DNA from 4 places in the Pseudoalteromonas sp. SWXJZ10B genome. Region 3 is predicted to be linked to each of the others. Evidence: predicted binding sites of a transcription regulator. Region 3 holds the regulator's gene; each other region holds the start of a gene.

Region 1 (8,117 bases), on a different contig from region 3:
ATTGCTTGCTAGTTTTTCAATTTCGGTTACTAATTCGGCGCAGCCTGCTAACGAATCCTGACGTAAATTCATAGGCGTAGTGCCTGCATGACCGCTTTGGCCTGTTAGGGTAAGCATGGCGCGTTTTGCCCCTGCAATAGCCGTTACAACGCCTAACGCCTGATTAACCGATTCGAGCACCGGACCTTGCTCTATATGAGTTTCCCAGTAACCTAGTAATTCGCTTTTATTTAGTGCGGCTTTTGCGTAGTCGTTAGGATTTAAGCCAAAGTCGAGCATGGCTTGGCGCATAGTTATGCCGTTTGTGTCTTCAATGTTTAGCCACTGTGGGTCAAATTCGTTAGCGAGGGCTTTTGAGCCAATTAAAGTTGTGGCAAAGCGGGTGCCTTCCTCATCGCAAAAGCCCACTACATCTAAATGAAAGGGTAGGTCGAGCTTTAACTTATTTGCAAGCGCGGCTATTTCTATCCCCAGTAGTACACCTAAAATACCATCAAACGCACCTGCGTTTGGTACTGTGTCGAGGTGCGACCCTATAATTAAACGTTTAGCATGGGGGTTTGATGATTTTAGTCGCCCCCAAAGGTTGCCCACTTCGTCTTGCCACGATTGCATGCCTGCCTCAACCATCCACGATGCAGTAACAGCGCTACACTCTTTGTGCTCTTTTGATAAGTACACGCGGTGAATACCGCCTTGCATTTGCGATAGTGCGCTGAGGGTTTTACAGCGAGATAAAGCGCGTGTTGCGTATTCATCAGCAAGTTCTTTGTTTAACAAAGGCTTTAAAAGGGGGCTTACAATCGTCATGCTAAATCCTTTTTTATTTATAGTGAGTAAGGGCGGCAATGGCGGCTTCGCCTTTAGGGCCTTTGTAACCGTTGGCATGTAAGCAAGCGTCTAAACTTGCAAGTGTTTGTAGTACGGTATCTTTTCGGGCGTTGTAACCCATAGTACCAATACGCCAAATTTTGCCATGCAGTGGTCCAAACGAGGTGCCTATTTCAATACCAAAATGGGTTAGCATTTGTCCGCGTACGTGGTCGGCATTAATGCCCTCGGGTATATAAACACCCAGTACGTTGTTCATTTTATGCGTTAAATCGCCAAATACATTTAAGCCCAGTGCTTGAATGCCGGTTAGGATGGCATCGCCATGTAATTTGTGGCGCGCTACGCAGTTATCTACGCCTTCTTCAATTACTATGCGGGCGCATTCTGAGGCGCAATACAACATGCTGGTGGCTTCGGTATGATGATTTAGGCGCTCCTCGCCCCAGTAATTCATTATCATGCCTAAATCAAAGTAGTTTGAGCGTACAAATGGCTCTGTGCCGTCGGTATGATCGGCTGTGCGAATACCTGCTTCTACTTTTTTACGTTTTTGGATCCACTCGGCGCATTTGTCACTGAGTGTTAAAGGTGCTGAGCCAGACGGGCCGCCTAAACATTTTTGCAGGCCAACCGAAAGTGCATCGAGTTTCCATTCATCGGCAGGAAGTTCGTTACCCACAATGGATGCGGTGGCATCGCAATAAAATAGTACATCGTGCTTTTGGCAAATATCGCCAATATGCTCAAGAGGTTGGTTCATGGTGGTGGATGTATCGCCTTGTACCATGGCAAGTACATGGGGTTTTACATCAACAATGGCTTTTTCGATTTGTTCGGGGGTAAATACTTCGCCCCACGGTACTTCTATTGTGTGGACCTTTGCGCCAACGCGTTCTGCAATTTCAGCCAGTAAATGCCCAAAACGCCCCATAATTGGCACCAATACTTTATCGCCTGGGCGCAAAATAGAGCACAATACGGCTTCAATCCCTGCGCGCGATGTGCCATCTATTAGCATGGTCCATTCGTTTTTGGTTTTAAAAATTTCGCGATAGCGCGCCATGGTTTCGTTCATAAAGCCGGTCATTACTGGGTCGTACTGACCTATAAGCTGCGCCGACATAGCACGTAAAACACGGGGATCTGCATTAATAGGACCTGGCCCCATTAATAAACGCTGTGGTGGGTTTAAGGTTTGAACTTGCGTGTTATTAAACATGTTTAGGCTCCCAGAGTCTGAATGAGCATGCGAATGCCGGTTATCATTAAGACTACGGCAAAGGCGCGTTTTAGTTGTTTTTGATCCAGCTTGCTACCAATTTTTACGCCAATAGGCGCAAATAAAATAGTCAGCGGAATAATAAGAAAAAAGGCAGGGAGGTTAACCAACCCCCACGTACCTAGGGGAGCATCGATTGGCGTTGTGCCAATACTTAATAAGGTAATAACGCCGGGTAGCGCAATCAATAAACCAAAAACGGCCGCAGTACCTACTGCAACATGGGCGCGTACGTTAAATGCGTTTAGCATAGGTACGCCAATAGTACCGCCACCTATACCAATCATGACCGACAAACCGCCTACAATACTTGCCATAATGCCTTGCCCAAATTTACCTGGTAGTTGTTTTACAAGTGCAGGTGCGCCGGCTCTAAATAACATGTTTAAACTGACTAAAATAGAAATACAGGCAAACATGAGCACTAATGCGTTACCGCGAACGGTATGAGCAATAATGCTACCCACAACTGCCATAACTAATATAAACGGTGCCCAGTATTTTATTAGGGCAAGGTCAATATTGCCTTTGCTATGGTGCGAGCGAATAGATGAAAGCGAGGTAGGTACTATGGTTGCAAGTGATGTGGCGGTTGCTATCATCATTGCCGACTCTGGGCTTACGCCAAAACCTTGTAGCAGGAAGTACAGTACAGGCACGATAACAATACCGCCGCCTACGCCAAATAGTCCTGCTAAAATACCAGCAAAAATACCGGTTGCTATTAAGGCCACTACTATTGGCCATTGGTTAATTATTTCTGACATTGTGTTCCTGCTGTAGTTACTGTTGCACGTCCATCTGAACGAGGATCTGTTGCAGCTTCAAGGCTTGTAGGTGTATCTAAAATAGCCCCAGCGTGCCCCATCATTTCGTTATTATTATCAACGCTTACCCAATCGTGGTCACGTTGATTTAATTCATGTTCTATATGAAAAACTAACCCTTTTTCAATTTTTAAATTTGTACTTGTATCGCCCCATGTGCGTCCAAGTAACCAACGAGGGTCGCTAATTGCTTGTTTTATTGATTTATTTCGCCATGCGTAGCCTGCAAAAACAGCGGCTTGGGTTTGTGGTTGTCCTTCACCGCCCATTGTTCCGTAAGCAAGTCGGCGACCATCGCTAAACTTTGCCATTGCTGGGTTAAGTGTATGTGCAGGCTTTTTATTTGGGGCAAGGGCGTTGGTATCTTTATTGTTTAAACTAAAGCTTAAACCTCGGTTATTCCACACAAAGCCGCCTTCGCTCATTAATATTCCGCTGCCAAATTCCCAATAAATACTTTGAATAAAGCTTACTAATTGCCCGTTTTTGTCTCGTGCTGCCATCCATACGGTATCGCCAGGCTCTGTGTTAAATGGCCATTGTTGTGCTTTGCTCATATCAATATTGTTGGCAAGTTCGCTTAAGCGCTCATCGGTTAGTGCGTTTTTATAATCATCCCCTAATACATTAGGATCGGCCCAAAGGGTAGGGCGATGGGTAAAGCTTTGTTTGGTTGCCTCTACAATTAAGTGTGTCCAGTCGGCATCGGTTTTAGCTAAATGCTTTAGCTTATTTACGGCACCAATTATTTGCAGCGAATGCACGCCCTGTGTTGGCGCGGGTAAGTTGTAGCAGTCAATACCACTTAGGTATGCATTTAGCGGGGTAACTACTTCGGCTTGGGTATTTGCAATGTCATCTGTGGTGATTGAACTGCCTGCTTTTGCTAAGTCGGCGGCAAATGAGTTAGCAAGTGCGCCTTCATAAAATGCGTTTAAACCCTGTTTTGCTAAGTGCTCAAATGTTGCTGCAAGTTTAGGGTTTTTAAAATGCTGACCTGCTTGCAAGGGTTTACCATCGGGTATGTAAAGGTTTTTAAACGCATCATTGGTATTGTTCGCAGCGGCTAGTTTTTCGCAGCCTGCTTGCAAGCTTTTTGTAACGGTAAAGCCCTCGCGAGCAAGCTCAATGGCAGGCGCTAAAATTTTTGAAAGTGGCAGTGCTGCGTGCTCATCAAGCTCAAGCGCTTTTTGCCAACCGCGTATTGTACCCGCTTGAGTCAGTGCGCTTAATCCGCCGCGATCTGGTATTTGCGTGAGCATGTTATACGCAGTTATATTAGTTGCTGCGCGGCCGCAGGCGTCAATAGCTGTGGGTGTTTTTTTATTGGGGTTATCGATAAGCCAAAAGCTGTCGCCACCAATTGAGTTCATATGCGGATATACAACACTAATAGCAGCTGCTGCGGCTACCATAGCCTCGGAGGCTGTACCGCCTTGTTTTAGTATATTTATACCCGCCTCAGTGGCCGAAAAATGAGACGCGGTAAATGCAATGTTGTGTGTGGTCATGCCGGTGTGTCCTGTTTAAAGTGTGCAGCTAATTGTTGTACGCAAGCAAGTAGGCTTTTATCGTTACCGTGGCTCATCATTAGTGAAAAACCATACGGATGATCATTTGCTAAATCAGCCAGCGGTAAATGCACTTGCGCTGAGCCACTAAGCCCTGCAATTGCCGAAAGTGTAATAATTTGCATGCGTAAGGCGCTTTTGTCGGCGCCTAATTTAGGTGCGGTTGTAGGTGTGGTTGGCAAAAATAAACAGCTGTTTGTATTTAGGTTTTTAGCTATTAGTGTTTGCCATTGGGTTTGTACTTTTAGTGCTTCTTGTTCTTCTTGATCGGTTAGGGCAAGCGCCATATTAAAACGTGCCGCAATTGCTAGAGCAAACTGGGGAAGTTGCCCCTGCAATTGAAGCCAATCTTTATGCGTTTTTGCGATTGCTCGCCCTTGCAGTACTCTAAAACTATCAGCAAGTTCGTTTAGTAAGCTGCTGTTAGGTAGTTCAAATTCTTTATGGTGCTTAAAATTAGGTTTGGTTTTTTCAAGCAATTGTTTAAGTGGAGCTTTTAAAGCAGGATCAACGAGTTCAAATAACGGCTCACAAATAACTAAGGTATTAACGTTATTAATAGCTTGATTTGGTAGCAGTACATTACCTACATCGCTTAATAGCTCTGCGCTTTGGGTAAGCCAACCTATGGTATCAAAAGGCGGAGCCAAGGGTATTAGGCCATCTTTTTCAATCACGTTATGGCTTGGCCTTATGCCATATAAACCACAATAGCTGGCGGGTATTCTAATTGAGCCACCAGTGTCGGTGCCCAAGCCAATATCGGCTAAGTTAGCAGCAACTGCAGCCGCCGACCCCATACTTGAGCCACCGCAAGCATGCCCTTTTAATTTAGGGTTTTGAGCAGCGCCATAGTGAATGTTATTTCCCTCTAGGCTGTACGCCAGCTCATCGGTATGGGTAAAGCTTGTAAAATTACAGCCTTCACTCATTAATTTGTTTATGGCGCTGGATGTTTGCTGTGCCGGTTTAGCTGTTTTAAGCCAGTGTGGGTTACCAGCGCTGTTACGCTCGCCTTTAATAGCAAATACATCTTTTACCACAAGGCGCTTATTAATAAGTGTGCCTTGGTAATGTGTTTGCCATGCTTTAGGACCATGGTCACAAAAAATACCGGGCGTATTATTATTTTTGGTACTCATATCACCACTCGTTATAAAAAATCTGACCAAGCAGTCCAGATTTAGGGTGATTAAAAAGACAGATTAATTTTTATTATTTTTCAGCCCACTGCGTAACATCTTGTTTTTATTTTACAGAGCCTGATCCGCTTTTTAATCGGTTAGCTTATTATATTGTTTAAAACCTAAGCAAGAGGAATGCCATAAATTAAAATCCTGTCCAATTGGTCAGGTTTTGGTGGGTTGTATGAGGTTTATAAATGAGAGCTGTAAAAATAATGGCATTGAAATGAGTTAAAACAGACCAATTTGGTGCGCAGGTGCACCAAGTTGGCCTTTATTTATATGGTTTTAAGTACTAAATAAGGGGTGTTTTACTGATGATTAAACCGTTAATATCGGCATAAACCCAATCGTTAGGTTCGATAGTGGTGCCAAGCATTGCAATAGTTTGGTTTTTATCACCAAAGCCACGCTTTAAGGTACTACGCGGTGTAGAGCCTAGCGCCATTACAGGTAAGTTCATCGTGGCGAGTATTTCTATATCTCGGCAACAGCCATTTATTATTACGCCTTCCCAGCCATTATTTAGGGCACGCTCAGCCATAATGTCGCCTATAAACGCAAAGCGTTTGCTCGCAAACCCGTTTATAACTAATACTTTACCTTCACCATTTTCATGCAGTATATCGGCGGCAAATGAGTTGTCTTCTGGGCAGGTAACGGTCACTACTTTGCCATAAAATGTGGTTTTTTTGCCAAAGTGTAAAAGACCACTGTCTGCAACTTGTACGTTATCGCGATGATCGTCAAATAAATCGGGTGTAGTAAAGGGTGTCATGGGTTAAGTCTCGCTTTGCTCAGGTACTTTAAGACCAATACCTTTTAAAATTATGTGGGCAATTGACTGCGTAATTTGTGCCACATCGGTTTCGTCGTACTCTAATTTGTTCATTACAAGTAAAACCTCAGCCTGAAAGTCGGCGTAATATTGCGTGGTAGACCAAATAGTAAAGAGCAAATGGTACGGGTCAACCTTATCCATTTTATCTGCATCCATCCATGCTTGAAGTACATCAACCTTTTGTTTAACCCAAGGGCGGGTATTGGTTCTAAAGTAGTTTTGTAAATAAGGTGCACCGCGCAGTATTTCACTGGCAAATAAGCGAGATTGCATGGGTTGGTCTACGGCCAGTATTACTTTGCTTTTAATATAGTTATAAAGCACGGTAGCTGGATCGTCATTAATTGTGACGTTATCAAGCCCCAAGTTCCAGTTAGCTATTATGCGGTCGATCACAGACTCGTACAGACCATCTTTACTTTTAAAGTAATACAAAATATTAGCTTTTGGCACCTGCGCTTCTTTAGCAACCATGCTCATACTTGCTCCGTCGTAACCTAATTGCGAAAACAATTGCTCGGCGGCATCTAAAATTAATTTTTGGTTTTTCTCGCGTGTCACTTCTTTTTTATTTGGTTTTATTTGTGTGGTCATTATAGAGTTTGCGTGTTTAACGTATTGATTGATTGTAGCTTTACTGACCAAAAGGTCAATTACTAAAAAGGGTGGATGTTAAAAACAGGCGAGAGGTTTAAGCTATTAACTTTAATTGTTTAATTAAATAATTACTGTTAGTTTAGTTTCAAATTTACGAGTAGTACTTTTGGGTTGGCAAATGGATTTTATAAGCAAAAATAAATATACACTATATGGAGTCGCTGCAATATTACTGTGGAGTTGCTTAGTGGCATTACTACGGGATATTTCTGAGTTGTTTAGCCCCATTGGTGGTGCTGCGGCTATGTATTCTGTCAGTGCGATATTTTTAATTTTGGTTATGGGAGTGCCCAAGTTTAGTGGTTTTTCGAAACGCTACTTGGTAGTAGGTACTTTATTATTTGTATCGTACGAAATTTGCTTGGCGCTTTCTATTGGTATGGCAAATAGCCGTCATCAGGCAATGGAAATGGCGGTTATTAATTATTTATGGCCCACGCTAACAATATTGCTCTCTATTATTATTGGTCGTAAAAAAGTAAGTTACTGGGTTTACCCAAGCATGATTATTGCTTTTTTAGGCGTTGCTTGGTGTATTACTGGCGATCAAGAAATGTCGGTCGATACGCTTGTTACTAACTTTGCTGATAATCCTGCTACTTATTTAATGGCATTAGCTGCAGCGTTTATATGGGCTATTTATTGCGTAGTAACGCAAAAGCTGAGTAATGGTAAAAATGCCATTACGTTATTTTTTACTGTTACGGCAATGAGTTTGTGGGCGCAATATGGTTTTAGTAATGAAGCGCCATTAACGTTTTCAATCAGCTCAAGCATGACATTATTATTAGCCGGTGTAGTAGTGGGGAGCGGTTATGCGCTGTGGAATCAAGCTATTATTGGCGGTAACTTAATGCTTTTGGGAACGCTTTCGTACTTTACACCGGTGTTTTCTACTATTATTTCGGCGTTGTATTTATCTAT
Region 2 (8,117 bases), on a different contig from region 3:
CAAACGCATTTATTGAGTGGATTGAGTGTACTTGCACCGGCTATTTTTAGCTTGAGTGTACAAGCCGCAACTCAAACCACTGGGCAAATGGTGCAATTTGATATAAAAGCGCAGCGAGCAGACAAAGCCTTAATTGAATATGCTAAACAAACAGAGCAAACCGTGGTGTTTTCTTATGAGTTGGCAAAGCAGTATGATGCAAATTCAGTGTATGGATTTTACACTCAGCTAGATGCTCTTGAGGCATTATTAGGTGGGACTGAGCTCGATGCGGTTGTTGATCAAAATGGTTTACTGAGTATAAAACTCAAACAAATCAACAGGAATGATAACAACATGATGAAGCTTTCAGCGGTCAGTGCAGCAGTATTACCAGCTTTACTTGCAGTAAATTCGCAAGGTGTAAACGCAGCAGAAGAAGTCGCTCAAGAAAAAATTGAAAAAATTGCTATTGTCGGTAGCCGTGTAGCAGGACGTTCAGTTGAAGATTTACCCGTTCCAGTAGATATCTTAAGTGCAGAAGCGCTTGAAAATACAGGCCAAACAGAAGTTGGTCGTATGCTACAGTCTATCGCCCCTTCATTTAACTTTTCAAGCTCTGCAATTAGTGACGGTACTGATGCTTTAAGACCTGCGACACTTCGCGGTTTGGGTCCCGATCAAACATTGGTGTTAATTAACGGCAAACGTCGTCACCAAGCAAGTATTATTCATATTAATGGCTCTGTTGGGCGTGGTACCGCAGGCACTGATATGAATGCAATACCAGCCTCTGCAATTAAACGCATTGAAGTGCTACGTGATGGCGCTGCTGCTCAGTATGGTTCTGATGCAATTGCAGGTGTTATTAATATTGTGCTTAAGGATGGTAGCGAAGGTGGCAAAGCGGCTATTAACTACGGTCAATATTCTGAAGGCGATGGCGAAACCATTAACCTTGATTTTAATAAAGGCTTTGCGCTAGGTGATGACGGTTATTTAAATACAACTATCAATTACCGTGACCGTGCACCGACTAACCGTGCAGGTTTACATGGCTCTTGTCAGTTTTATGGTTGTACAGAACTAAGTGACGGTACTTTACTTGCTGGCGATCCGCGTGAGCTGACAGCCGATCGTGATACATTCAGAATTGGTGATGCTGATTCTCAGCAGTTTGGTTTAACAATTAATACCGGTTACGAGTTAGGTGATGGCGAGCTTTACGGCTTTATTACTTACTCAACACGTGAAAATGAGTCGGCTGCATTTTTCCGTCATAATGCAAATGCAGGTGGTAACCCAGTACTACAAGATAATGATGCGACGATTCCGCTAGGTTTCTTACCAAAAATTAATACAACTATCGACGATATCTCGTACAACTTTGGTTATAAAACTGAGTTTGATAACGATGCAAGCCTTGATTTATCTTACACCTATGGTGAAAACAGCATTGATTACACGACAAGTGACACTATCAATGCCTCATACGCTAACTTTTTACGTTATGACCAAGGTTTAAGTGCTGCTGATATTCGTACAACTATCCCACGTGAAGCGTACGCTTACGGCATGGAATTATCACTGCAAACAATCAATATTGATTTTACGCAAAACTTTGATGATTATTCTTTAGCAATGGGTGCAGAAATCCGTACTGACGAATATCGCATTTTAGAAGGTAATGAGTACGCATACCGCGATTACGATACAACCAACGGTGTAAGTATTTACAACGGCTTAAGTGGTGGTGTTGGCTCTGAAGATGCATCAGGTGGTTCACAAGGTTTTGGTGGTTCAGCTCCTGCGTCATCAGTTGATGAATCGCGTGATGTAATTTCATTTTACGTAGATGCAGAAGCTTATGTGATTGAAGATGTAATTTTATCGGGTGCACTTCGCTACGATAACTACAAAGGCTTTGGTGATACAGTAAACTTTAAGCTTGCTGGTAACTGGTCTGTAACCGACGATATTTCACTACGTGGTGCATTAAGCTCAGGTTTTAGAGCGCCTTCAATGCAGCAGCTTTACTTTAATAACGTAAGTACGCAATTTGTTGTTGGTACTAATGGTAATTTAGTTGCAGAAGAGGTTGGTACATTTAGAAATGATTCAACACTTGCGCAAAGCTTAGGTATTCCAAAGCTTAAAGAAGAAAAATCACAAAACCGTAGTTTAGGTATTGTATATAACGTTACAGATAATATTAATGTAACCGTTGATTACTACTCAATTGATATTGACGACCGTATTGTAATTAGTGACCGCTTAGGTAAAGGTTTATCTACAAGCCTTGATGCTGCACTAAATAGTGCGGGTGCTGGCGTAGGTCAGTTCTTCTTAAATGGTGCTGATACAGAAACTCGTGGTGTTGATTTTGTAGCAACGTGGAACACTGAAGGTTTAGGCGGCACGCTTGATTTTACACTTGCAGCTAACTTTACTAAAACAGATGTTGTATCGTTATTTTCGCCTGCTGGCTCAAGCCTTGAGACAGTAAACGTAGAAGATATATTTTCAGCTGAAGACATCTCTATTATTGAAGAGTGGCAACCAGAGGATCGTATTAACTTAAGTGCGCTTTATCAACGTGACGATTGGACAGTTAACCTGTCACTTAATCGCTTTGGTGAGTACACAGTAGAAGATGGTGGTCGTCAAACGTATGGCGCAGAAATTTTAACTGACGTTAAAGTTAACTACTTCGTTACTGAAGATTTGTCGGTAAATATTGGTGCAAATAACTTGTTTGATGTTTACCCAGATAAAAACGAAATAGGTAACTCTCGCTCAGGTACTATTGTGGATGCTAGTGGCGACACAGTAATAAGCAGCTCAGGTGTGTTTGACTACTCACGTCGTTCGGCTCCATTTGGATTTAACGGTGCTTACTACTACGTAGGCGCAGAATACCGTTTTTAATTACTAACCTCCCTTTCGTTATTTAACTCAAAGGGCCGTAAGGCCCTTTTTTTGGTTTTATATTGGGCTGTTTTATTTAGAAATCAAACTTATTGAATAATCATCGTATTGCTTAATATTATTCATTACACTCATTAAAGTATTATGTGTACTGTTTTCGTCTGCGGTTATAAGTACCGAACTTATTTCATATTTAGCCGCGAACATCGCTAAATTAGTCGCAACTTGCTCTAAATCAATTAACCTCCCTGAAAAATATACTCCGTTACTTTCATCAATTCTAAATAAAGCATTTTTAACAGGCTTATCTATTTGAGGGCTGTCGAGTGGTCGGTTTAATTCAATAGCCACAGGTTTTACAAAAGATGTAGTTACAATAAAGAAAATTAGTAATATGAACACTATGTCTAACATCGGGGTCATATCTACATCAACATTATTTTGCAGTTTAGTTAGTTTACTTTTCATATTGGACCTTATTTTTAATTAAATGCTGCGGCGCCACAGCAAGGTTTTAGGTACCTATTAACAAAATTAGCACAGCAAAAATAAAGCGTGGTTAAATAAACATTCTAATAACATTAAATATTTGTATTCATTATGTATTTAAAATGTGGCGAAATAAGGTGGTGTTTATAGCAATCTGCTTATATGGGGTCTATATGGCATCGTTATAGTGTGATTTAATTCGTTAAATTGCTTAAAGATTTATGCAGATTGGTATTAGAGGCAATAAAAAACCCAGCGCTAGGCTGGGTTGTATTTATGCGTTATGTAAGCTTACTGCTTTTGCATACGGCTCATTTCTGCATGGCAGCTTTGCATTGTTAATAATGTTTTAGCCAGTGCAGCTTCGCAATCAGCCGGTTGTGGTTTATCCATAGCGGCTTTAATTTCTACAAGCGTTTTATCTTCTACTTCTTCAAGCTCTTTTACATACGTGCTGTCGTTATGTGAGGTGAATGTAGTAAGTAAGGCTGTGTATGCACGTCGTGCTTCAACTGCGAAAGATGAACCATCTTCGCGTTCGCCTTTTTCATTAATTGCATATGGCTGCAAGCGCTCAACACTCACTTTTCGGGCATCTATCATACGCTGAAAAAGTGCGCCAATAGCAGGGTCTTCAACTTTTTCCTGTGCTTTTTGATAAAAATCGATGCCGCTGTTCATAACTTGAATGATGTCAGTAATATGATTTACTTCTGATCCTTGATGGGTGTTCATAATGACCTCTTTTATTAAATGAATGTATAGTTCAATTTAATAAAAGCAATGTATGTTCCACGTTTTTATTTTTATGTAGTCATTTGATTTTATTGGCTTAATTTCATTTCAGAGAGGGGCTAAGTTAATGAGGAAAGTATTAACCTAGCAATTTTTACATTATATTGTGTAATAAAGTTATTTTAGCTCTTCAGCTACTTCAGCGACTTTTTGGCGTAACCAGATGTGGCTCGCATCGCGATGTAACAGTGGGCTCCAAATCATATCAAGCTCAAAAGGAGGAATTGGAAACGGTGGCTCTAAAATTTTAAGCCCCGGATCATCTAAGTATATATTTGCGGCTTTTGAAGGAAGGGTCGCAATCAAATTTTTCTCTTTAGCTAAATGAATCGCTACATGGTAGTTACGCGTAAAAGTGGCAATGTTGCGATGTTTACCAAAGTGGGCAAGTGCTTCGTCAACCCAACCAAGTTTTTGCACATCTTTAGGGTCCATGCCCACGCCTACACCAAAACCTGTTTTACTCACCCATATATGGCGCGCTTTTAAGTAGCTGTCGAGGCTAAAGTTTTCAATAATAGGGTTGTCGGCCTTAACTAAGCAGCAAAAACTGTCTTTCCAAATACGTTTATGATGAAAAGACTGAGGTAAGTTTTCAAAGCGGTTGATTGCCATATCTACTTTGCCGTTTTCTACGTCATGAAAGGTTACATCACTTGGTGTGAGTATATCTAAAGTAGTATCGGGGGCTTCTTCGTGTAGTTTACTTAAGAGCTTTGGCGCTAACGTACTTGCAGCGTAATCACTGGCCATTATTCTAAATACACGTTTACTCTGGCTTGCCTCAAATTCTCTATTGGGTGCTAGGGTTTCTTCAAGCGTCATTAATATGCCACGAATAACGGGTTGTAACTCTAAAGCGCGCTCTGTCGGGACCATACCATCGCTGGTACGAACTAAAATAGGGTCGTTAAATAAGTTACGAAGACGTTTAAGGCCATTACTCATTGCGGGCTGCGTAATACTCAATTGATTAGCAGCGCGTGTTACATTGCATTCTCGAAGCAATGTATCGAGATAAACGAGTAAATTTAAATCTATTTTACTTATATTCATTGTGTGTCCTTTGCGTCTACCAGTGATGGATAAACCGCTGTGCTGTCGGGTATGGGTAAATATGACTTACCTGCCCATTTTTTATATTTTGTTGCGCCTGCTTCCAAAAGCTAACATCTATAAGCTCTGGATGAGTGCTGAGGAAAAACTTTTTATACATAGGATTAGGCATTACAAATGTACATAACTGCTCTGGGAATACATCTTGTGGTGCAACAGAGTAACTTTGTTCATCCATTAAATAATCGTCGTAGCTCTTTGCTTTCGGTAATGCTCTAAAGTTCATATCTGTTAGGTATTGAACTTCATCGTAATCGTAAAAAATAATACGTTTGTGCTTACTTACACCAAAGTTTTTTAAGAGCATATCGCCAGGAAATATATTAACGGCAATCATTTCTTTTAGAGCTTGCCCATATTCTTCAATCGCGTCTGCGGCACTTTCTTCATCAGCATTTTCTAAAAATAAATTGAGTGGTGTCATGCGTCGTTCAATATACAAATGCTTGATGATCAACCAATCGCCCTCAATTACCATTGATGAGCCAATTGTTTTATGTAATTGCGCAAGTAAATTACTATCAAAACGCGCTAAAGGAAATACGACGTTAGAATACTCTATGGTATCGGCCATTCTGCCAACGCGATCATGATTTTTTACCAGTTGATAGCGTTTTAATACGGTATCACGGCCGAAGGGCTTACTTTCACCAAATTTGTCTTTTATTACTTTAAAAACATAACCAAATGAGGGGAGGGTAAATACCATCATCACCATACCGGGAGTCCCCGGTGCAATTGTAAACTCATCACTTGAGTGAGATAAGTGATTTAAAAACTCTCGATAAAACTCAGTTTTACCCTGCTTGTGAAAACCCACTGCATTATAGAGCTCAGCAAGTGTTTTGTTTGGCATAAGCTGATTCAAAAACCGGACAAGTGCTGAAGGCGCATGAGTCTCTACCATAAAGTAGGCGCGGGCAAAGCCAAAAATGACACGCATTTGAGACGATTTAGTTAAAAGTGCATCTAAATATAATCCGTTATCTTCATCGTGTAATACGGCGATTATAAAAGGCTGAACCCCACTTTTTGAAACAACACGTCCTACTATATAAGCTGCTTTATTACGGTAAAAAGGTGTGTGCAAAATATCAAAGCGCATTTGCCAAGGTTGATGATGTGTATCGGGGGCTTGTTTATAAAAAGCTTTAACAAGAAGGCGAATATCACGCTCTAAATTTACAAATGGGGCTTTAAAATCAAAATGATTAATAATGCGCTTTATTGTTGGCTTTAGGCCATCAACTACTGGAAAATATGTCCTATATTCTGCTTCTACAGGTACTGAAGGAGCATCTTTTAAGGTTGCTTCTACAAATATAAAGTCATTATGAAAATAGCGCCTATGGTACAGCCGGCAAAATACAGAGTTATAAAAGGTTTCGGCGAGTTCTGCTTGAGGGTGGAAACATAAAAAATGCTGATATATCTTTTTAACTTTGAGCCATAGGCTTTCATCTAGTTGCTCTGTTGGGGTTTCTTTTTTTAGCGCTTGTGTGGTTTCGTTAACACGATCATCATAATAGCTGATACGCAAACGGCTGATATCATTAATTGCTTGCCAATCTTTTTTTGCAAAGGCGAGAGGGGCTTTGGCCGTTGTTTTTTGAAATAGCTGATAGTGCCTTTTAAAACCCGTTAAAATTAATTCAGCAATATGGCGAGGCTGCATTTGCACTCCTTAATAGTCCCTAGAGCTTATACTCTATTGTGTTAAGGGTATGTTATTTTAAGTTTAAAACCAAGATAAATATTACTTGCTAATTAAGAGTGATTTATTGGTATTGAGCTATCTTTTTTTCGAGAATTTTAATTTGTTTAGTAATAACCAATACGTCTTTTTTGTACTCTTTATTAATTATTTTTAGTTTTTTAGTAATGTCTTTAGTAATACGCTTTTTATCATCAATGGCTAGAATATGATTTAACCGTTCTTGTTGTTTATATTCAGCACGCTGCTTATTACGATCAAGTATTGTGAGTTTGTGGTTATTGCTGCGTAACTCTGCCTGTAAGCCAGATAGAAGCCTTTCACGTTCAAGTTCGTTCAGTTGTTTAGTGTAATCAACTTTTGGGCCTGAATACTGATTACCCGTTGTGTTAACTTTATAAGTCGTTGCTTCGTCGTCACAGGGAAGTTGAGAAAAGATTGTGCCTTTTTCTGTTACGCATTTGTAGTAAGTGGTATCGCTAAAGCTAAAAAAACTGACAAGTAAAAAGCTAGAGTGGAGGATGGTATTACGAAAAGTTTTAAACATGTATGCCGTCCTTGATTTTTATATCTAACAAAACAATATAAAACTATAACCTAGCTTGGTGGTATAGCAAGCTAGGTTAGGATAACGGTTATTGGGTAAAGGTTTTAAGCTTTTTAATACTCTGCACTAAAAATGGTATATCTAAACCTTGTTCAATAGAAAAACCTTCAGCGGCAGAGATGTTTTTAAAGTTACCATCTGAATCTATTAAGGTAATCCTATCTTTTTTATAGGCTATAACGACACCCTGAGAGTAGTTAACGCCCATATCATCTTTTTTCTTGTATAAATTAACGCCCAGCATTGTTTGCTTAGCAATGGCTTTACAATTTAAATATTGGCCAACACTTGTTGCAATTAAATCGCTAGGTTGAATAAGTCCATCTACTTTAGAAATACGTTTGTCGGAGCTATATAAAGTTGATGTTGTTACTACTTCTTGCTTGTTATTGGCAAGACTAAAAGCAAAAACCTGTGTTTTATCATCTCGTACAACGGCGTTATCGCTACTTTTAATAACTCTAATTGCGCTAGAACTATGTGCTTGAT
Region 3 (8,117 bases):
AATTAATGTACGACTGCGAAGGCCGTATTATTGTCATTGGTATGGGTAAGTCAGGTCATATTGGCAATAAAATAGCGGCAACCCTTGCAAGCACTGGCAGTCCAGCATTTTTTGTTCACCCTGGTGAAGCAAGTCATGGTGATTTAGGTATGATCACTAAAAATGACGTGGTTATGCTTATTTCTAATTCAGGGGAGACCAGCGAAGTTTTAAATATCATTCCGGTTTTAAAACGACTTGGTGCCAAAATGATATCGATGACTGGCAATACGCAATCAACCATGGCGACCCTTGCTAATGTACATGTGTGTATTAAAGTAGAAAAAGAAGCCTGTTCATTGGGTCTAGCTCCTACATCAAGTACCACTGCAACGCTTGCGATGGGCGATGCCATGGCAGTTGCATTATTAGAAGCTCGCGGGTTTACAGCTGATGACTTCGCGCTATCTCACCCAGGTGGTAGTTTAGGCAAGCGCTTATTACTTACTTTAAAAGATGTTATGCACAGCGGCGCAAATACACCTATTATTAGCGTTTCACAAACAGTTAAAGACGCCCTTATTGAAATGTCTGCTAAAGGGCTAGGTATGACAGCCATTGTTGATGAAGATCAGCAGCTCGTGGGATTATTTACCGATGGCGATTTGCGTCGTATTTTAGAGCAAAGAATTGATATTCATACAACACAAATAGATGTTGTTATGACTAAGTCATGTACTACGGCTACACAAGATATTTTGGCTGCTGAAGCGCTTAATATTATGGAACACAAACGTATAAATGGCTTAATCGTCGTCAATGATAAAAACCAACCTATTGGCGCATTAAACATGCAAGACCTATTAAAAGCAGGAGTGTTATAAATGCAATTTGAAGAACTCTATCAACCGCTGAGCGATGATGCAAAAGCACGCGCTAAAAAAGTAAAGCTACTTATATGCGATATTGATGGTGTATTTTCTGATGGCCGTATTTATCTTGGTAATCAAGGTGAAGAGCTAAAAGCATTTAATACAAAAGATGGTTTTGGCATTAAAGCGCTTATAAACAGTGGCTTTGAAGTGGCTGTAATTACTGGTCGTCATTCACAAATAGTGCAACAACGTATGAGCAGCTTAACCGTACAGCATATTTATCAAGGCCAAGAAAATAAGCTCATTGCCTATCAAGAGCTAAAAGACAAACTCAACCTTAGCGATGAACAAATTGCTTATATCGGTGATGATGGTCCTGACATGCCCGTTATGGAATTAGTCGGCTTTGCTGTTGCAGTAAATGATGCCCATCCACTTATTAAACGTTTATCACACTATGTAACGCAAATGCCTGGCGGCTTTGGTGCAGTAAGAGAGCTCACCGACTTACTTATGCTTGAAAATGGTAAAGCATTGACTACACAAGGCACTAGTTCATGAATGCAGCGCGCATAATATTAAGCGTTTTATTCATTAGCTGTATGGTTTGGCTTTGGTACCCTTATTTTACACAAACAAATATTGTGCCTCAGACTGAGCCTGAAGTTATTGCCAAGCCTGATTACATAGCCATAGAACTCAAACAAACAGCCTATGACGAACAAGGTAAAATTAGCCACAAAGTCACTGCGGCTAAAATGGAGCTATATCAACAATTAGGTTTTACGTTTTTTGAAAAACCTATTTTTACTTTATATAACGAAAAGCAAACGTGGCAAATAAATGCAGACGAAGCAACATTATACGAAGACAAACAATTAATTTTAGAAGGCAATGTGGTTGCCAAAAACTTAACCGATAACGCCATGATAGACAAAATCAATGCTGATAATATTCAGGTAGATATAAAGCTATTAACAATGCGTTCGGAGCAACCCGTTATCATCACTGGACCCAATTTAAAAATCACTGGTAAAGGCCTAGAAGCCGACTTAAAAACCGAAGTGATAAAACTAATTAACCATACGCGAACCATATATTATGACCAATAAAATATTAAAATCACTTATTATTCCTACACTTATACTAGCGTTTAATAGTAGTGCTGCAGAGCAAAACACGCAACCGGCTGCAAATCAAATTTCAATAAGCGCCGATAAGCAAGAAGGTCAATTAAAAGCTAATGTCGGGATTTTTGAGAAAAACGTTGAAATTATTCACGGTAACCGCCGTATCACAGCCGACCGCTTAGAAGTACATAAACGCGATGAACTTGGCGATAATAAACAATTATTAATTGCTACAGGTAGCCCTGCGCACTTTGAAGAAAAGCAATCAGATGGCACGACTATGAGCGCCAGTGCTGACGAAGTACGTTATGATGTATCTAAGCGTTTTTTAACGCTTGTTGGTAATGCACAAGTATCGCAAGCGGGACAAAAAATAAATGCTAAAAGCATTACCTACGATATAGAGCAGCAGCTAATCAGTGCCGAAAAAGATGAAAACTCAACTGACCGCGTTCACACAATTTTAGTACCAATCGAGACTAAAAAAAGTAAAAAAAGCGACAAAGGTCAACCATGAGCACATTAAAAGCAGAGCTATTAGCAAAGAGCTATAAAGGCCGTGAAGTTGTAAAAAACGTCGGCCTTGAAGTCAAAGCTGGCAGTATTGTTGGCTTACTTGGCCCTAACGGCGCAGGTAAAACTACCACGTTTTATATGATAGTAGGACTTGTACCTAGCGACAAAGGTAAAATATCGATAGACGATAACGATATTACTCTTTTACCTATGCATAGTCGTGCTAGATTAGGCATTGGCTACTTACCGCAAGAGTCTTCAATATTCAGAAAGCTGACTGTTTATCAAAACTTAATGGCCATTTTAGAAACGCGCAAAGAGTTAAATAAACAAGCTAGAGAAGACACTCTCGATAAATTATTAGATGAATTTAGCATACAACACATTCGTGATAGCCAAGGTATGGCATTGTCGGGTGGCGAACGTCGTCGTGTTGAAATAGCACGTGCGCTGGCAGCAGATCCTAAATTTATATTACTGGATGAACCATTTGCAGGTGTTGACCCGATTTCGGTATTAGACATAAAGAAAATAATAGAACATCTTAAAAATCGTGGGATTGGTGTATTAATTACCGATCATAACGTAAGAGAAACCCTTGATGTTTGTGAAAAAGCCTACATTGTTTCTCATGGGGAGCTGATTGCATCAGGTACTCCAGAACACGTATTAAATGATAAAACAGTACGCGATGTTTACTTAGGCGAGCAATTTAGGCTGTAACATTTACGCCATGTCTTTAAGCATCTGCTAGTATTAATTATAACAACATAAAAGGATTGTTAGAGATACATGAGGCAATCACTACAGCTGCGCATGGGCCAGCAACTTACAATGACTCCACAGCTGCAACAAGCTATTCGTTTGTTGCAACTCAGTACATTGGATCTCCAGCAAGAAATACAAGAAGCTCTCGACAGCAACCCGCTATTAGAGGTTGAAGAAGCAGACTATTCAGAAGACGCTGCAGGTAAAAACGAGCAAAAAGCAGATACAGATGACATAACTGTTAGCGCATCTGCCGATGATGCTCCAAGCGAATACGAACAAGATAGTGGTGAAGCACTTGCAAAAGACACGCTAAGTGACGACATGGCTATGGATGTTAGTTGGGATGAGTACATGAGTGCCGCCCCAGCAGCATCATCGGGTCCGATGCCTGAAGACGAATCAATATACCAAGGCGCCTCTACTGAAACGCTCCATGAGTATTTAATGTGGCAGTTACAACTAACGCCATTTAGCCCTACAGACGAAGCTATTGCTATTGCTATTGTAGAAGCCGTCGATGATTCAGGTATTTTAACACTAAGCTGCGAAGAGATTTTAGAAAGCTTTAATCAAGAAAACGAAGATGATAACGAAGTCGAACTTGATGAAATTGAAGCTGTATTAAAACGCATCCAACTGTTTGATCCTGTTGGTATTGCTGCACGTAGTTTACAAGAGTGTTTGTGTATTCAGCTTAACCAGTTTGATAAAGAAACACCTTACATTAATGAAACAAAAATGATTTTAACCGAGCATATTGATTTATTAGCTGCTCGTGACTATCGTACATTAATGAAGAAAACTAAGCTCAAAGAAGAAGAGCTTAAGGAAGTAATGACATTAATACATACTCTTAGCCCTAAACCTGCAGATACTATTGTAAGAGAAGAATCTGAGTATGTTATTCCTGATGTGTCAGTTAAAAAAATTAAAGGCCGCTGGGTTGTTGAGTTAAACCCAGACAGCATGCCTAAAATTCGTGTTAATAGCCAATACGCGGCAATGTCTCGCACTGTAAAATCCAGTGGTGACAGCCAGTTTATTCGCTCGCATTTACAAGAAGCTAAATGGTTTATTAAAAGCTTAGAAAGTAGAAACGACACGCTATTAAAAGTGACAAATTGTATTGTTAAGCAACAACAAGGCTTTTTTGAACACGGTCCTGAAGCCATGAAACCAATGGTTTTAAATGATGTTGCTGAAATGGTAGAAATGCACGAATCAACAATTTCGCGCGTAACAACCCAAAAGTATATGCACACACCCCGTGGTATATTTGAGCTTAAATATTTTTTCTCAAGCCATGTAAGCACCGAAAACGGTGGTGAATGTTCATCTACAGCAATCCGTGCGCTTATCCGAAAATTAATCGCAGCAGAAAACTCAGCAAAACCATTGAGTGATAGCAAAATAGCGGATATATTGGCTGAGCAAGGAATTAAAGTAGCGAGACGTACAATCGCAAAATACCGCGAATCTCTGGCTATTCCACCGTCAAATCAACGTAAAAGTTTGATTTAAGACGCAAAAAAAAGAGGGTAATGCTTATGCAACTAAACTTAACTGGTCGTCACGTAGAATTAACCGATTCACTAAGAGACTATATTAATACCAAATTTGCGAAGCTAGAAAGACACTCTGATCATATTAATAATGTTCATGTCATTCTCGATGTAGAAAAATTAAATCAAAAAGCAGAAGCCACCATACACGTAAGCGGTGCTGAGCTATTTGCCTCTACAGAACATCAAGATATGTATGCCGCCATTGACTCGTTGATCGACAAGCTCGATCGACAAGTAATTAAACACAAAGAGAAGCTTGCTCGACACTAATATGATGAAATTAAGCTCACTTATATGCCAGGACTGCAGCAAAGCTGCGGTCCTTTTTAATAGCAAAAAAAGAATTTTAGAGTTCATTAGCGAACTTGCTCACGACAAACTTCCGTATTTACCGCAACAAGATATTCTTAATGCTTTAATGAGCAGAGAAAAATTGGGTAGTACAGGTATAGGGCGTGGCATTGCCATTCCTCATGGAAGAATGAGCGGTGCAGAAGAGCCTTTGGCTTTAGTACTCGTTAGCGAAACTCCAATAAATTTTGATGCAATCGATAATCGCCCTGTTGATATTTTCGTCGCACTCATCGTACCAGATGGCGATAACCAGCAGCACTTAAAGACTCTAGCAACCATTGCTGATAAACTAAACAACAAAGATTTTTGTAAACAGTTACGCAGTGCAAAATCAGATGCTGAGCTTTACCAAGTTATTGTCAATCAATCATAGTTTTATAAAGGGTGTTAAATGGAGTTAATTATCATAAGCGGCCGTTCTGGTTCTGGAAAGTCGGTTGCTTTACGCGTTGTAGAAGATTTAGGTTATTATTGCGTAGATAATATTCCAGTTAACTTGCTTCCTTCATTAGTTCGCAGTGTGTCTGATAGCTATGATAAAATTGCTGTTAGCATTGATGTGCGTAACATCCCTAAACAACAAGATGAATTTAACGATATTCTTGAATACTTGCCTGGCTTTGCAAAACCTACGTTATTTTATTTAGATAGCGACGACCAAACATTGATCAAACGTTTTTCTGAAACTCGTAGATTACACCCACTATCAATTGACTCGTTGCCTCTTGATTTAGCCATCAAAAAAGAAAAAGAATTACTTGATGTATTAATCACCCGCGCCGACTTTATGATAGATACAACTGATTTGAGTGTTCATCAACTTGCTGAATCTATTCGTGAAAAGATTTTAGGTAAAAAAGATAAGCAACTGATTGTCACATTTGAATCGTTTGGTTTTAAATACGGTATACCAAAAGAAGCAGATTACGTATTTGATGCACGCTTTTTACCAAATCCACATTGGGAACCTGAATTAAAACCTTTAAATGGGTTAGATCAACCCGTTAAAGATTATTTGGCCAATCACAGCATAGTGCAAAAATTCACATGGCAAATTCAGACATTTGTACAAACATGGTTACCGCACTTAGAGCGAAATAACCGCAGTTATTTAACCATTGCTATTGGGTGTACAGGCGGACAACATCGCTCTGTATATTTAGCGCAAACTATCGGTGAAAGTTTTGCAATGACACATCCCAATGTTAAAATTCGCCATCGCGAACAAGAAAAATAATATAGCTGAATAATCACCTGTTCAGCTTAGGTAGAGTAAGTTATGCATTGTGAAGACACTTTTTTAATAAAAAACAAATTAGGATTGCACGCCAGAGCAGCCACCGTGCTTGCCCAATTAGCAGTGCAGTTTGATGCGACAATTACATTATTTCAAGATGACAAAGAAGCTGCAGGCGATAGCGTACTTGCATTAATGTTACTTGAAAGTAGCCAAGGCAAAGAAGTAAAAGTTGTATGTAAAGGCCCCGATTCTGAGCAAGCTTTACATGCTGTTGGAGAATTAATAGCACAACGTTTTAATGAACAAGAATAAACAGTTATAAAAATAATGCTCGCATTACTAATGCCCCAACTAAAACAGATATATAAAATAAATACGGTTAGTGACGCCAGTTAACTCACCTCTCCCCATAAAGTAATATAAAAATTTATAAAGGACGCCAATGCCTGAAGCTTTTGAACAAGATTACCCACTACAGCAACTAAAACAGGTGACTAAGTCACTCAATAGTGGTCAATTTGTTCAAGTTAGGCGCATGCTCGCAAAAACAGCTCCTTGTGATACCGCATTATTATTAGAATCATCACCACATAAAATTCGCCGACTCCTTTGGCAGTTGGTTGATCCTGATGTGCAAGGCGATGTTCTTGAAGAACTCTCAGAAGATGTTCGTTTAGGCATTATTGCCCAAATGGAACCTAAGCACATTGCAGCCGCAACAGAAGATATGGGCCACGATGACTTAGGTGAAGTATTACGTAGTCTGCCGGACACCGTTTATAAAGACGTTGTTAGCGCGATGGACATTCAAGACCGTGAACGTGCAACACAAGCACTTTCGTATCAAGAGCGTTCTGCTGGCGCGCTAATGAACACCGATACGGTGACCATTCGCCCTGATGTTACGCTTGATGTTGTACTTAGGTATATTAGGCTACGTGGCGAGTTACCAGAAGGTACCGATGACTTGTACGTTGTTGATAAGCATAACTGCTTTATAGGCGCTTTATCGCTGAGTACATTATTAACTAACCCGCCAGAAAAGATTGTTCGCGATTTAATGGATGAAGATTGTGAATCCATTCCAATCTCAATGGATGAAAGTGAAGTCGCGCAATTATTTGAACGTCATAATTGGATATCGGCCCCCGTAGTCGATGATAACGATCAGCTCCTTGGCCGTGTCACTATCGATGACATCGTTGACGTAATCCGCGAAGATGCTGAGCATAGTTTATTGGGCTTAGCCGGCCTTGATGATGAAGAAGATACCTTTGCGCCAGTACTAAAAAGCTCTAAAAAACGCTCAGTTTGGTTAGGTGTCAACTTACTAACTGCACTTGCAGCTGCTTTTGTAGCTAGCTTTTTTGAAGGCACTTTAGATGTTTTACCTATTTTAGCTGTACTTAACGGTATTGTCCCTTCTATGGGCGGTGTTGCAGGTAGCCAATCATTAACGCTTGTTATTCGTGGTATTGCGGTAGGTCATATAAATCAAACAAACCAACGTTTCTTGATGATGAAAGAGCTTGCTATTGGCGCGTTAAACGGTGTTTTGTGGTCGTTGTTAATAGCAGGTGTTATTGCCCTATGGCAGTGGGACTTTATGCTTGGTGGCGTACTCGCCTTCGCTATGTTTATGAACTTAGTGGTGGCAGGTGTTGCTGGTGCGAGTATCCCTATTATT
Region 4 (8,117 bases), on a different contig from region 3:
CTGTTGTACCACCAAGTGACGACATTAATGTTAAGCCACTTAGCAGTGAAACAAGCGGGCGTTTTGACGCTTAATGGATGATAAATTAAAGCAAAAACTAAAAAACTATGTACTTTGGTTACTAGGGCGCCAAGAATATTCGCGTCGTGAGTTAACGCTTAAGCTACAGCAAAAAGAAGCTACAGAAGAGTTTATTGAAACGCTGCTTGATTGGTGCGAAAAGCATAATTTTATTAACGAGCAGCGATACTGTGAAGGCTTTGTAAGAAAACACATATTTAAATGCCACGGGCTTAAGCGAATACAAAGCGAAGCTATGGGCAAAGGGATTGATCGTTCGCTACTTGAATTGGTAGTAGAGGAGCTTGAAGTAGATTGGTTTGAGCTTGCGCAGGATGCGTACAATAAAAAATATTCGAATACACCGCCAGATCTCGATTACAAAGACAAAGCTAAGCGCGTGCGCTACTTAATGTATCGGGGTTTTAGCTACGATGAAATTAATTTTGCAATGCAAGCACAGTAAATACAGGTGAGACTTTCAAATGCAGCACATGACTACCGCACAAATTAGGCAACAGTTTTTAGACTTTTTTGCCAGCAAACAACACCAAGTTGTACCTTCAAGCTCGCTTATTCCGGGTAACGATGCCACGTTGTTATTTAACAATGCCGGCATGGTGCAATTTAAAGATGTATTTTTAGGCGCAGAAAGCCGCCCTTATACACGTGCGACTAGCTCGCAGCGCTGTGTACGTGCTGGCGGTAAGCATAACGATTTAGAAAATGTGGGCTACACTGCTCGCCACCATACATTTTTTGAAATGTTAGGTAACTTCAGCTTTGGTGATTACTTTAAGCAAGAAGCTATTAAGTTTGCATGGGAGTTTTTAACTGAAGAAGTAAAACTACCAAAAGAAAAGCTTTTAGTAACTATTTACCACGATGACGAAGAAGCGTTTGAATACTGGTCAAAAGACATTGGCTTATCTGAGGATCGTATTATTCGTATTGCTACCTCAGACAACTTTTGGTCTATGGGGGATACCGGTCCGTGTGGTCCGTGTTCTGAAATATTTTATGATCATGGCGAACACATTTGGGGCGGACCTCCGGGCTCTCCAGAGGAAGATGGCGACCGTTTCATCGAAATTTGGAACCTTGTATTTATGCAATACAACCGTCAAAGCGACGGTACAATGTTGCCTCTACCTAAGCAATCTGTTGATACGGGAATGGGCCTTGAGCGTATTTCTGCTATTTTGCAGGGCGTGCATTCAAACTACGAAATCGATTTATTCCAAGGCTTAATTGCCGCTGCTGCAAGTGTTACTAATGCACAAGACATGGACGATAAATCACTACGTGTAGTAGCGGATCATATTCGTTCGTGTGCGTTTTTAATCTCAGACGGTGTTATGCCATCTAACGAAGGCCGTGGTTATGTACTACGCCGTATTATTCGTCGTGCTGTGCGCCACGGTAATAAGTTAGGTGCACAAGGTTCGTTTTTCTATAAATTAGTTGCTGCGCTAATTGAGCAAATGGGTCAAGCGTACCCTGAGCTTGCTAAGCAACAAGAAATTATTGAAAAAGTATTACGCATTGAAGAAGAACAGTTTGGTAAAACACTTGAGCGTGGCTTAGCTATTTTAGAAGAAAGCTTAAGCGACCTTAAAGGCGATATTATACCGGGCGACTTAGTATTTAAACTTTACGATACGTATGGTTTCCCTGCTGATTTAACAGCCGATGTTGCGCGTGAGCGCCAGATGACAATTGATCATCGAGGCTTTGAAGAGTGTATGGCTGTACAACGTAAAACAGCGCAGCAAGCAGGTAAATTTGGTGCAGATTACAATGACCAATTAAAATCAGATAAACACACTGATTTTAAAGGTTACGACAGTACACATTACAGCGCGACCGTTATTGAAATTTTTGCCGGTGGCGAAGCTGTTCAGTTATTAGAAGATGGTCAACAAGGTATTGTAGTACTAGACCGCACACCGTTTTACGCTGAATCAGGCGGTCAAACGGGTGACACGGGTACTATTACAGTTGCTGGTGGCGAATTTAATGTTACTAATACCACTAAGCTTGGTAATGCTTTTGCTCACCACGGTACTGTACAAGGCCGTATTGGTGTTAATGACAAAGTTGACGCAACTATTGATGATACGCGCCGCGACAGCATTAAGAAAAACCACACAGCTACGCATATTTTACACGAAGCATTACGCCAATTATTAGGTGACCATGTAGGCCAAAAAGGCTCGCTTGTTCAGCCTGATCGTTTACGTTTTGACTTTTCGCATTTTGAAGCGGTTACTAAAGATGAGCTACGTGAAATTGAGCGTGTAGTTAATGACGAAATTCGTCGTAACTTTGCACTTAATACTGAGCTTATGGCTATTGATGATGCTAAAGCGAAAGGTGCTATGGCATTGTTTGGCGAAAAGTACGATGACGAAGTACGTGTAGTTACTATTGGCGACTACTCTATTGAGCTTTGTGGTGGTACTCACGTTGAGCGCGCTGGCGATATTGGTTTATTCAAAATTGTATCTGAAAGCGGTATTGCCGCAGGTGTTCGCCGTATTGAGGCCGTAACTGGTGCAGATGCTGTAGCGTACGTTAGCGAGCAAGAGCAACAACTTAGCGATGTTGCAGCTTTAGTTAAAGGCGATAGCGCATCGGTACTTGAAAAAGTAACTGCGTTGCTTGAAAAATCTAAAGGCCTTGAAAAGCAAATTGCACAGCTTAGCGATAAGCTAGCAAGTGCAGCGGGCGCGTCTTTACTTGATTCGATTGTTGAAATTAATGGCGTTAAGCTACTTGTAGCAAACGTTGAAGGTACTGAATCTAAAGCGCTTCGCGGTATGGTTGATGACCTTAAAAACAAGATTGGCTCAGGTGTTATTGCACTGGGTGTTGCCAGTGGCGACAAAGTAAGCCTAATTGCCGGTGTAACTAAAGACTTAACAGGTAAAGTAAAAGCCGGTGAGTTAGTTAACCATATGGCAGGTCAAGTAGGTGGTAAAGGTGGCGGTCGTCCAGATATGGCACAAGCTGGTGGTAGTGAGCCACAAAATCTTGCTGCTGCACTAGATAGCGTTACAGCTTGGTTAACTGAGCGTACTTAAGCCTAAGTGGCGCTTATTGTTCAAAAATTCGGTGGCACTTCGGTCGGCTCAATAGAGCGAATTGAAGCGGTCGCCGACCTTGTTGTTAAAACCAGACAACAAGGACATCAAGTGGTTGTGGTTCTCTCTGCTATATCGGGAGAAACCAACCGCTTAATTAACCTCGCCAAACAAATTGATACTCGCCCGAGTAGCCGTGAACTAGATGTACTTATTAGCACCGGAGAGCAGGTTTCTGTATCACTGCTTGCTATGGCTATTATCAAACGTGGTCATTCAGCTGTAAGCTTATTAGCCGATCAAGTCAATATTCTAACCGACAATATGTTTGGTAAAGCCCGTATTGAAGACGTTGCCGCTACACGTTTAAAGCATGAGCTTGAGCATAACCGCATTGCTATTATTGCTGGCTTTCAGGGGCGTGACGTTGAGGGCAATATTACAACGCTTGGACGCGGCGGCACCGATACATCGGCTGTAGAAATAGCAGCGGCTATAAAAGCCGACGAATGCCAGATCTATACAGACGTTGATGGCGTATATACTACAGATCCTCGTGTTGAACCTAACGCGCGCAGAATGAGCCAAGTTACTTTTGCCGAAATGCTAGAACTGGCAAGTTTAGGCGCAAAAGTTTTGCATATTCGCTCGGTAGAAGCTGCAGGTAGACACAATGTGCCACTTAGGGTGCTTTCTAGTTTTAATCCTGATGAAGGCACATTAATAAGTTTTGAGGAGAACGATATGCCAAGCAAGGTGGTATCGGGGATTGCGTTTAATCGTGACGAATGTTTAATTAAAGTAGATGGTGTGCCAAGCGGTACGCAATATCTTTCAAAAATATTGAAACTTTTTGCTGATAATGGCATCGAAATAGATATGATTAATCAAGTTAATCATATCTTTGAAAAAATAGACTATGCTTTTACTGTGCACTCGAATGATTATCTGCAAGCACTTGAATTATTGAGCGAAGATCAAGCTCAACTCAGTGCTCAAAATATAAGCGGATTACCAACAGTAGCTAAAGTTTCTGCTGTTGGAATGGGTATGAAATCGCATTCTGGTGTAGCAAGTTTATTTTTTGATGCATTAGCGCAGGAAAATATTAATGTAGTTTTAGTCTCGACTTCTGAGATTAAAATTTCAGTTTTAATAGATGAAAAGTACCTAGAGTTGGCAGTTCGTGCATTACACAAAGCATTTTTAACAGAAAATGGATAGATTGAGAGTTTTTACTTACTTTTCAGTCTAATTTTCATTAGTATGTTTAAGCGGAATCTTATAATTTTTATTGGAACATGGGAGCAAGAGAATGCTAATACTAACTCGTAGAGTAGGTGAAACCCTAATGATTGGTGACGAAGTAACAGTTACTGTTCTAGGTGTTAAAGGAAATCAAGTTCGAATCGGTGTTAATGCACCAAAAGACGTATCAGTGCATCGTGAAGAGATTTACATGCGCATACAAGCTGAAAAGTCGAACCCTAATCCGGGCAATGCTTAATCAACACGTATACGTAGTTGAGTAATTAGCTCAACTAGACTAAAAGCCACTCACTGAGTGGCTTTTTTGTTTATAAAAGCGAGTATTTCAGGGGTTAGTATTTGTTTTGAAATGTACTGCATTCCGCTTTTATTTTTAATAATAATACCTTGCTGAGTATCTATTACTTCGCTTATGTTTTGCCAAGTTAGCTCAAAACTTTTGTAATGATTAGCCGACTTAATGCCTTCTTCATCAAAGGTAAGTGTTACCTCAGAGCCTGACGCTCTGCTGAGCATTTGTCTGGTTACCCACCAAGGTCTGCGATAGTAAAAAGCGACGCACTCTAGTACACCTAGCATGATCATAAACGATCCTAAGTAATGATCGTTTAAAACATAAATGCCAAATAAACCAAGCGCAACGAGGAGTACAAGTAAAAAGTACTTAGGTTTGGCGCGCTTACTGTAGGGGAGTGACTCGTCAAAGCACTCGTAAAAGTAAGGTTTATCTAGTGTGTAGGTTGTTGTAAATGCCATATTGCCTTGCTTTAAATATCGTTTTTTTTATTTTAACAAGCTAACCGCTAAATGAGCAGCTTTATAGTCAGTGATTTTATTACAGACACAAAAAAACGGCCCTAAGGCCGTTTTTTAGCGATACAAGAAGAATTAACAGTTAGTTTCTTCAGCGTTTACGCCTTCTTTAACATTTTCACATGCATCTTCTACTTTGTTTTGCACGTCAGTTACTGCTTCGTCAATACGTTCGCCTGCGTCTTCTGCATGATTGTCTTCACAACCCATGATAAAGAAACTTGCGAATAGACCGATTAGTGCTGCTTTTACAGTTGTTGAATTCATAATGTAATTCCTTGTAAGTGTTAATTAAATTTTAGTGTTTGTTAGTTGAATGCTTTATCTACCTGGGTGATTTACCACGTAGTGCACCTGAAACTAATGAGATCACTAAAAGTACTAAAAATATAAAAAATATAATTTTTGCTATACCAGCTGCGGCACCTGCGATGCCACCAAAACCTAACACTGCAGCGATTAAAGCAATAACTAAAAATGTAATTGTCCAGCGTAACATTGTTTTCTCCTTGGTTATCAAATTTGCTCACAATAACTAATGCCAGTTATATGCCAAAGTTTATTTTTGTTTTATATCAAATGGTTATGGTTTTTAACTGTGTTTTTAGTTATTAGTTAGTTAGTAATTTTTACGCTTTGTTATGTAAGTTATTCACACTGTTACAAGTTACCGGTAAATATTCACTAAAAATAATCTTTTTGGTAAGACCAATTAACAATTGGTGTGTGTTTTTGTACTTATTATAAAATTTGGCGGTTATTTTTATTAAGTTGAATAGTTAATTAACAACTTCCATATAACTATTAGCTATAGTCGTTATTTTCTGTATGTATTGTAGGGCCCATGATTGCTGGGTTATGGCATGTAAATTTGTTGAGTGTTATGTTGTTTATAGTTTAATTGGTTTTACCAATTTACAAGATGTAGACAAAGCGACTAGTTTTGTTATTATCCAGTGAATAAATATTTAATTAAATCGATTTTTTATTTTCGATATGGGTTTCAAGGGGGAGAAAAATGGATATAGGTGCTCTACTCACAACGGCTGGTAGCTTAATGCTAACTGGTATGGTTGGGGTGTTTGTATTTCTGTCGATATTAATTGGTGCAGTAACGCTTATGTCTAATTTGGTGACGCGCTATAGCGAACCAGAGGCATCACCAGCTAAATCACCGTCTTTTAAATCTCAAGGTGTGCCTAATGAGCACATCGCTGCTATTAGTGCTGCCATTGCTCAGTACAAATCAAATAATAAATAAGGGGCACACACATGGCTAAATTAAAATTAACAGAATTGGTATTACGCGATGCGCACCAATCATTGCTCGCAACACGTATGCGCCTAGACGATATGCTACCTATTGCTAGCAAGCTAGATGATGCAGGTTATTGGTCTATTGAATCGTGGGGCGGTGCTACATTTGATTCGTGTATTCGTTATTTAGGCGAAGATCCTTGGGAGCGTATTCGCGCGCTTAAAAAAGCGATGCCTAATACTAAACAGCAAATGCTATTACGCGGTCAAAACCTATTAGGCTACCGCCATTACGCTGATGATGTAGTTGAAAAGTTTGTAGAACGCGCACATAAAAATGGCGTTGACGTATTTCGTATTTTCGATGCAATGAACGATGTACGTAACCTAGAAACAGCGATTAAAGCGGCTATAAAAGTAGGCGCACATGCTCAAGGTACTATTTCGTACACGGTAAGTCCTGTTCATACGCTTGATATGTGGCTGACTCTTGCTAAGCAATTAGAAGATTTAGGCTGTCACTCAATTTGTATTAAAGATATGGCGGGTTTATTAAAGCCGTACGATGCTGAAAAACTAATTAAAGCACTTAAGGAAACCGTGTCGGTTCCTATTGCTATGCAGTGCCACGCTACAACTGGTTTAAGTACTGCGACTTATCAAAAAGCGATTGATGCAGGCATTGATATGCTTGATACCGCTATTTCATCTATGAGTATGACTTACGGACACACAGCAACTGAAACTATTGTATCGATAGTTGAAGGAACTGAGCGCGATACTGACCTTGATTTAAATCATCTAGAAGAAATTGCTGCTTACTTTAGAGATGTACGTAAAAAATATGCGGCATTTGAAGGTAGCTTAAAAGGGGTTGATGGTCGTATTTTACTAGCTCAAGTACCTGGTGGCATGCTTACAAACATGGAAAACCAACTTAAAGAGCAAGGCGCGGCAGATAAGCTTAATGAAGTTTTGCTTGAGATCCCACGGGTACGTGAAGATCTTGGTTTTTTACCTTTAGTAACACCCACGTCGCAAATTGTAGGCACTCAAGCAGTACTTAACGTGCTAACCGGTGAGCGTTATAAAACAATTACTAAAGAAACTGCTGGCGTATTAAAAGGTGAATATGGCTTAACACCAGCACCAATGAATAAAGAGCTACAAGAGCGTGTGCTTGATGGAGCAGAGGTTATTACTTGTCGCCCTGCAGATAACATTGCACCAGAGCTTGCAACGCTTGAAGCTGAATTATTAAAAGAAGCACAAGAGCAAGGTTTAACACTTGCTGATGAGCAAATTGATGACGTACTAACTTATGCATTATTTCCGCAGGTTGGTTTGAAATTTATTAAAAATCGTAATAACCCTGATGCATTTGAGCCTATTCCTACCGTTGAAGATAAGAGCAATAAGGCAGCACCAAAATCAGGATCAAATAATAACAGCGTTAAAGCTGAGCAATACAGCGTAAAAGTAGATGGTAAAGTTTACGACGTAGTAGTGGCGCAAGGTGGTGAGCTAAAAGAAGTAACATTAAAAGACTCTGAGCACATTCCTCAGTCTGCTTCAGTTGCATCAGGTGAAACACTTAATGCACCGTTAGCAGGTAATATTTTTAAAATTAAA

What was found. Region 3 encodes sigma-54, which starts transcription at its own class of promoters, with help from an activator protein. Its sites were predicted from a motif close to GTTGGCACGNNNNTNGNNT; they were not measured.
Region 1: I6F54_RS18740 (amidase family protein) is a predicted target of sigma-54. The motif match lies at 5,820-5,838, and genes of this name have one in related genera.
Region 2: I6F54_RS11590 (ferritin-like domain-containing protein) is a predicted target of sigma-54. The motif match lies at 4,175-4,193, and genes of this name have one in related genera.
Region 4: I6F54_RS19100 (DUF1328 domain-containing protein) is a predicted target of sigma-54. The motif match lies at 5,767-5,785, and genes of this name have one in related genera.

What each region holds. Positions count from the first base shown of each region.
Region 1 covers NZ_JADYXD010000031.1:5,480-13,596, forward strand. The annotation lists gene I6F54_RS18720 (allantoate amidohydrolase) at 1-810, opposite strand, end outside; gene I6F54_RS18725 (pyridoxal-phosphate-dependent aminotransferase family protein) at 824-2,053, opposite strand; gene I6F54_RS18730 (sulfite exporter TauE/SafE family protein) at 2,056-2,880, opposite strand; gene I6F54_RS18735 (gamma-glutamyltransferase family protein) at 2,868-4,451, opposite strand; gene I6F54_RS18740 (amidase family protein) at 4,448-5,653, opposite strand; gene I6F54_RS18745 (putative 4-hydroxy-4-methyl-2-oxoglutarate aldolase) at 5,991-6,473, opposite strand; gene I6F54_RS18750 (TetR/AcrR family transcriptional regulator) at 6,477-7,130, opposite strand; gene yddG (aromatic amino acid DMT transporter YddG) at 7,312-8,117, shown strand, end outside.
Region 2 covers NZ_JADYXD010000011.1:2,584-10,700, reverse strand. The annotation lists gene I6F54_RS11600 (TonB-dependent receptor plug domain-containing protein) at 1-2,907, shown strand, start outside; gene I6F54_RS11595 (ExbD/TolR family protein) at 2,980-3,375, opposite strand; gene I6F54_RS11590 (ferritin-like domain-containing protein) at 3,688-4,131, opposite strand; gene I6F54_RS11585 (LysR family transcriptional regulator) at 4,309-5,247, opposite strand; gene aceK (bifunctional isocitrate dehydrogenase kinase/phosphatase) at 5,264-6,982, opposite strand; gene I6F54_RS11575 (DUF4124 domain-containing protein) at 7,086-7,568, opposite strand; gene I6F54_RS11570 (DUF3413 domain-containing protein) at 7,657-8,117, opposite strand, start outside.
Region 3 covers NZ_JADYXD010000003.1:18,410-26,526, reverse strand. The annotation lists gene I6F54_RS03645 (KpsF/GutQ family sugar-phosphate isomerase) at 1-863, shown strand, start outside; gene kdsC (3-deoxy-manno-octulosonate-8-phosphatase KdsC) at 864-1,415, shown strand; gene lptC (LPS export ABC transporter periplasmic protein LptC) at 1,412-1,966, shown strand; gene lptA (lipopolysaccharide transport periplasmic protein LptA) at 1,956-2,501, shown strand; gene lptB (LPS export ABC transporter ATP-binding protein) at 2,498-3,223, shown strand; gene I6F54_RS03620 (RNA polymerase factor sigma-54) at 3,293-4,792, shown strand; gene hpf (ribosome hibernation promoting factor) at 4,819-5,106, shown strand; gene ptsN (PTS IIA-like nitrogen regulatory protein PtsN) at 5,111-5,563, shown strand; gene rapZ (RNase adapter RapZ) at 5,582-6,427, shown strand; gene I6F54_RS03600 (HPr family phosphocarrier protein) at 6,470-6,742, shown strand; gene mgtE (magnesium transporter) at 6,873-8,117, shown strand, end outside.
Region 4 covers NZ_JADYXD010000033.1:4,122-12,238, forward strand. The annotation lists gene I6F54_RS19065 (BPSS1780 family membrane protein) at 1-74, shown strand, start outside; gene I6F54_RS19070 (regulatory protein RecX) at 74-526, shown strand; gene alaS (alanine--tRNA ligase) at 546-3,146, shown strand; gene I6F54_RS19080 (aspartate kinase) at 3,153-4,370, shown strand; gene csrA (carbon storage regulator CsrA) at 4,462-4,653, shown strand; gene I6F54_RS19090 (YcxB family protein) at 4,704-5,171, opposite strand; gene I6F54_RS19095 (hypothetical protein) at 5,304-5,495, opposite strand; gene I6F54_RS19100 (DUF1328 domain-containing protein) at 5,554-5,727, opposite strand; gene I6F54_RS19105 (OadG family protein) at 6,247-6,489, shown strand; gene oadA (sodium-extruding oxaloacetate decarboxylase subunit alpha) at 6,501-8,117, shown strand, end outside.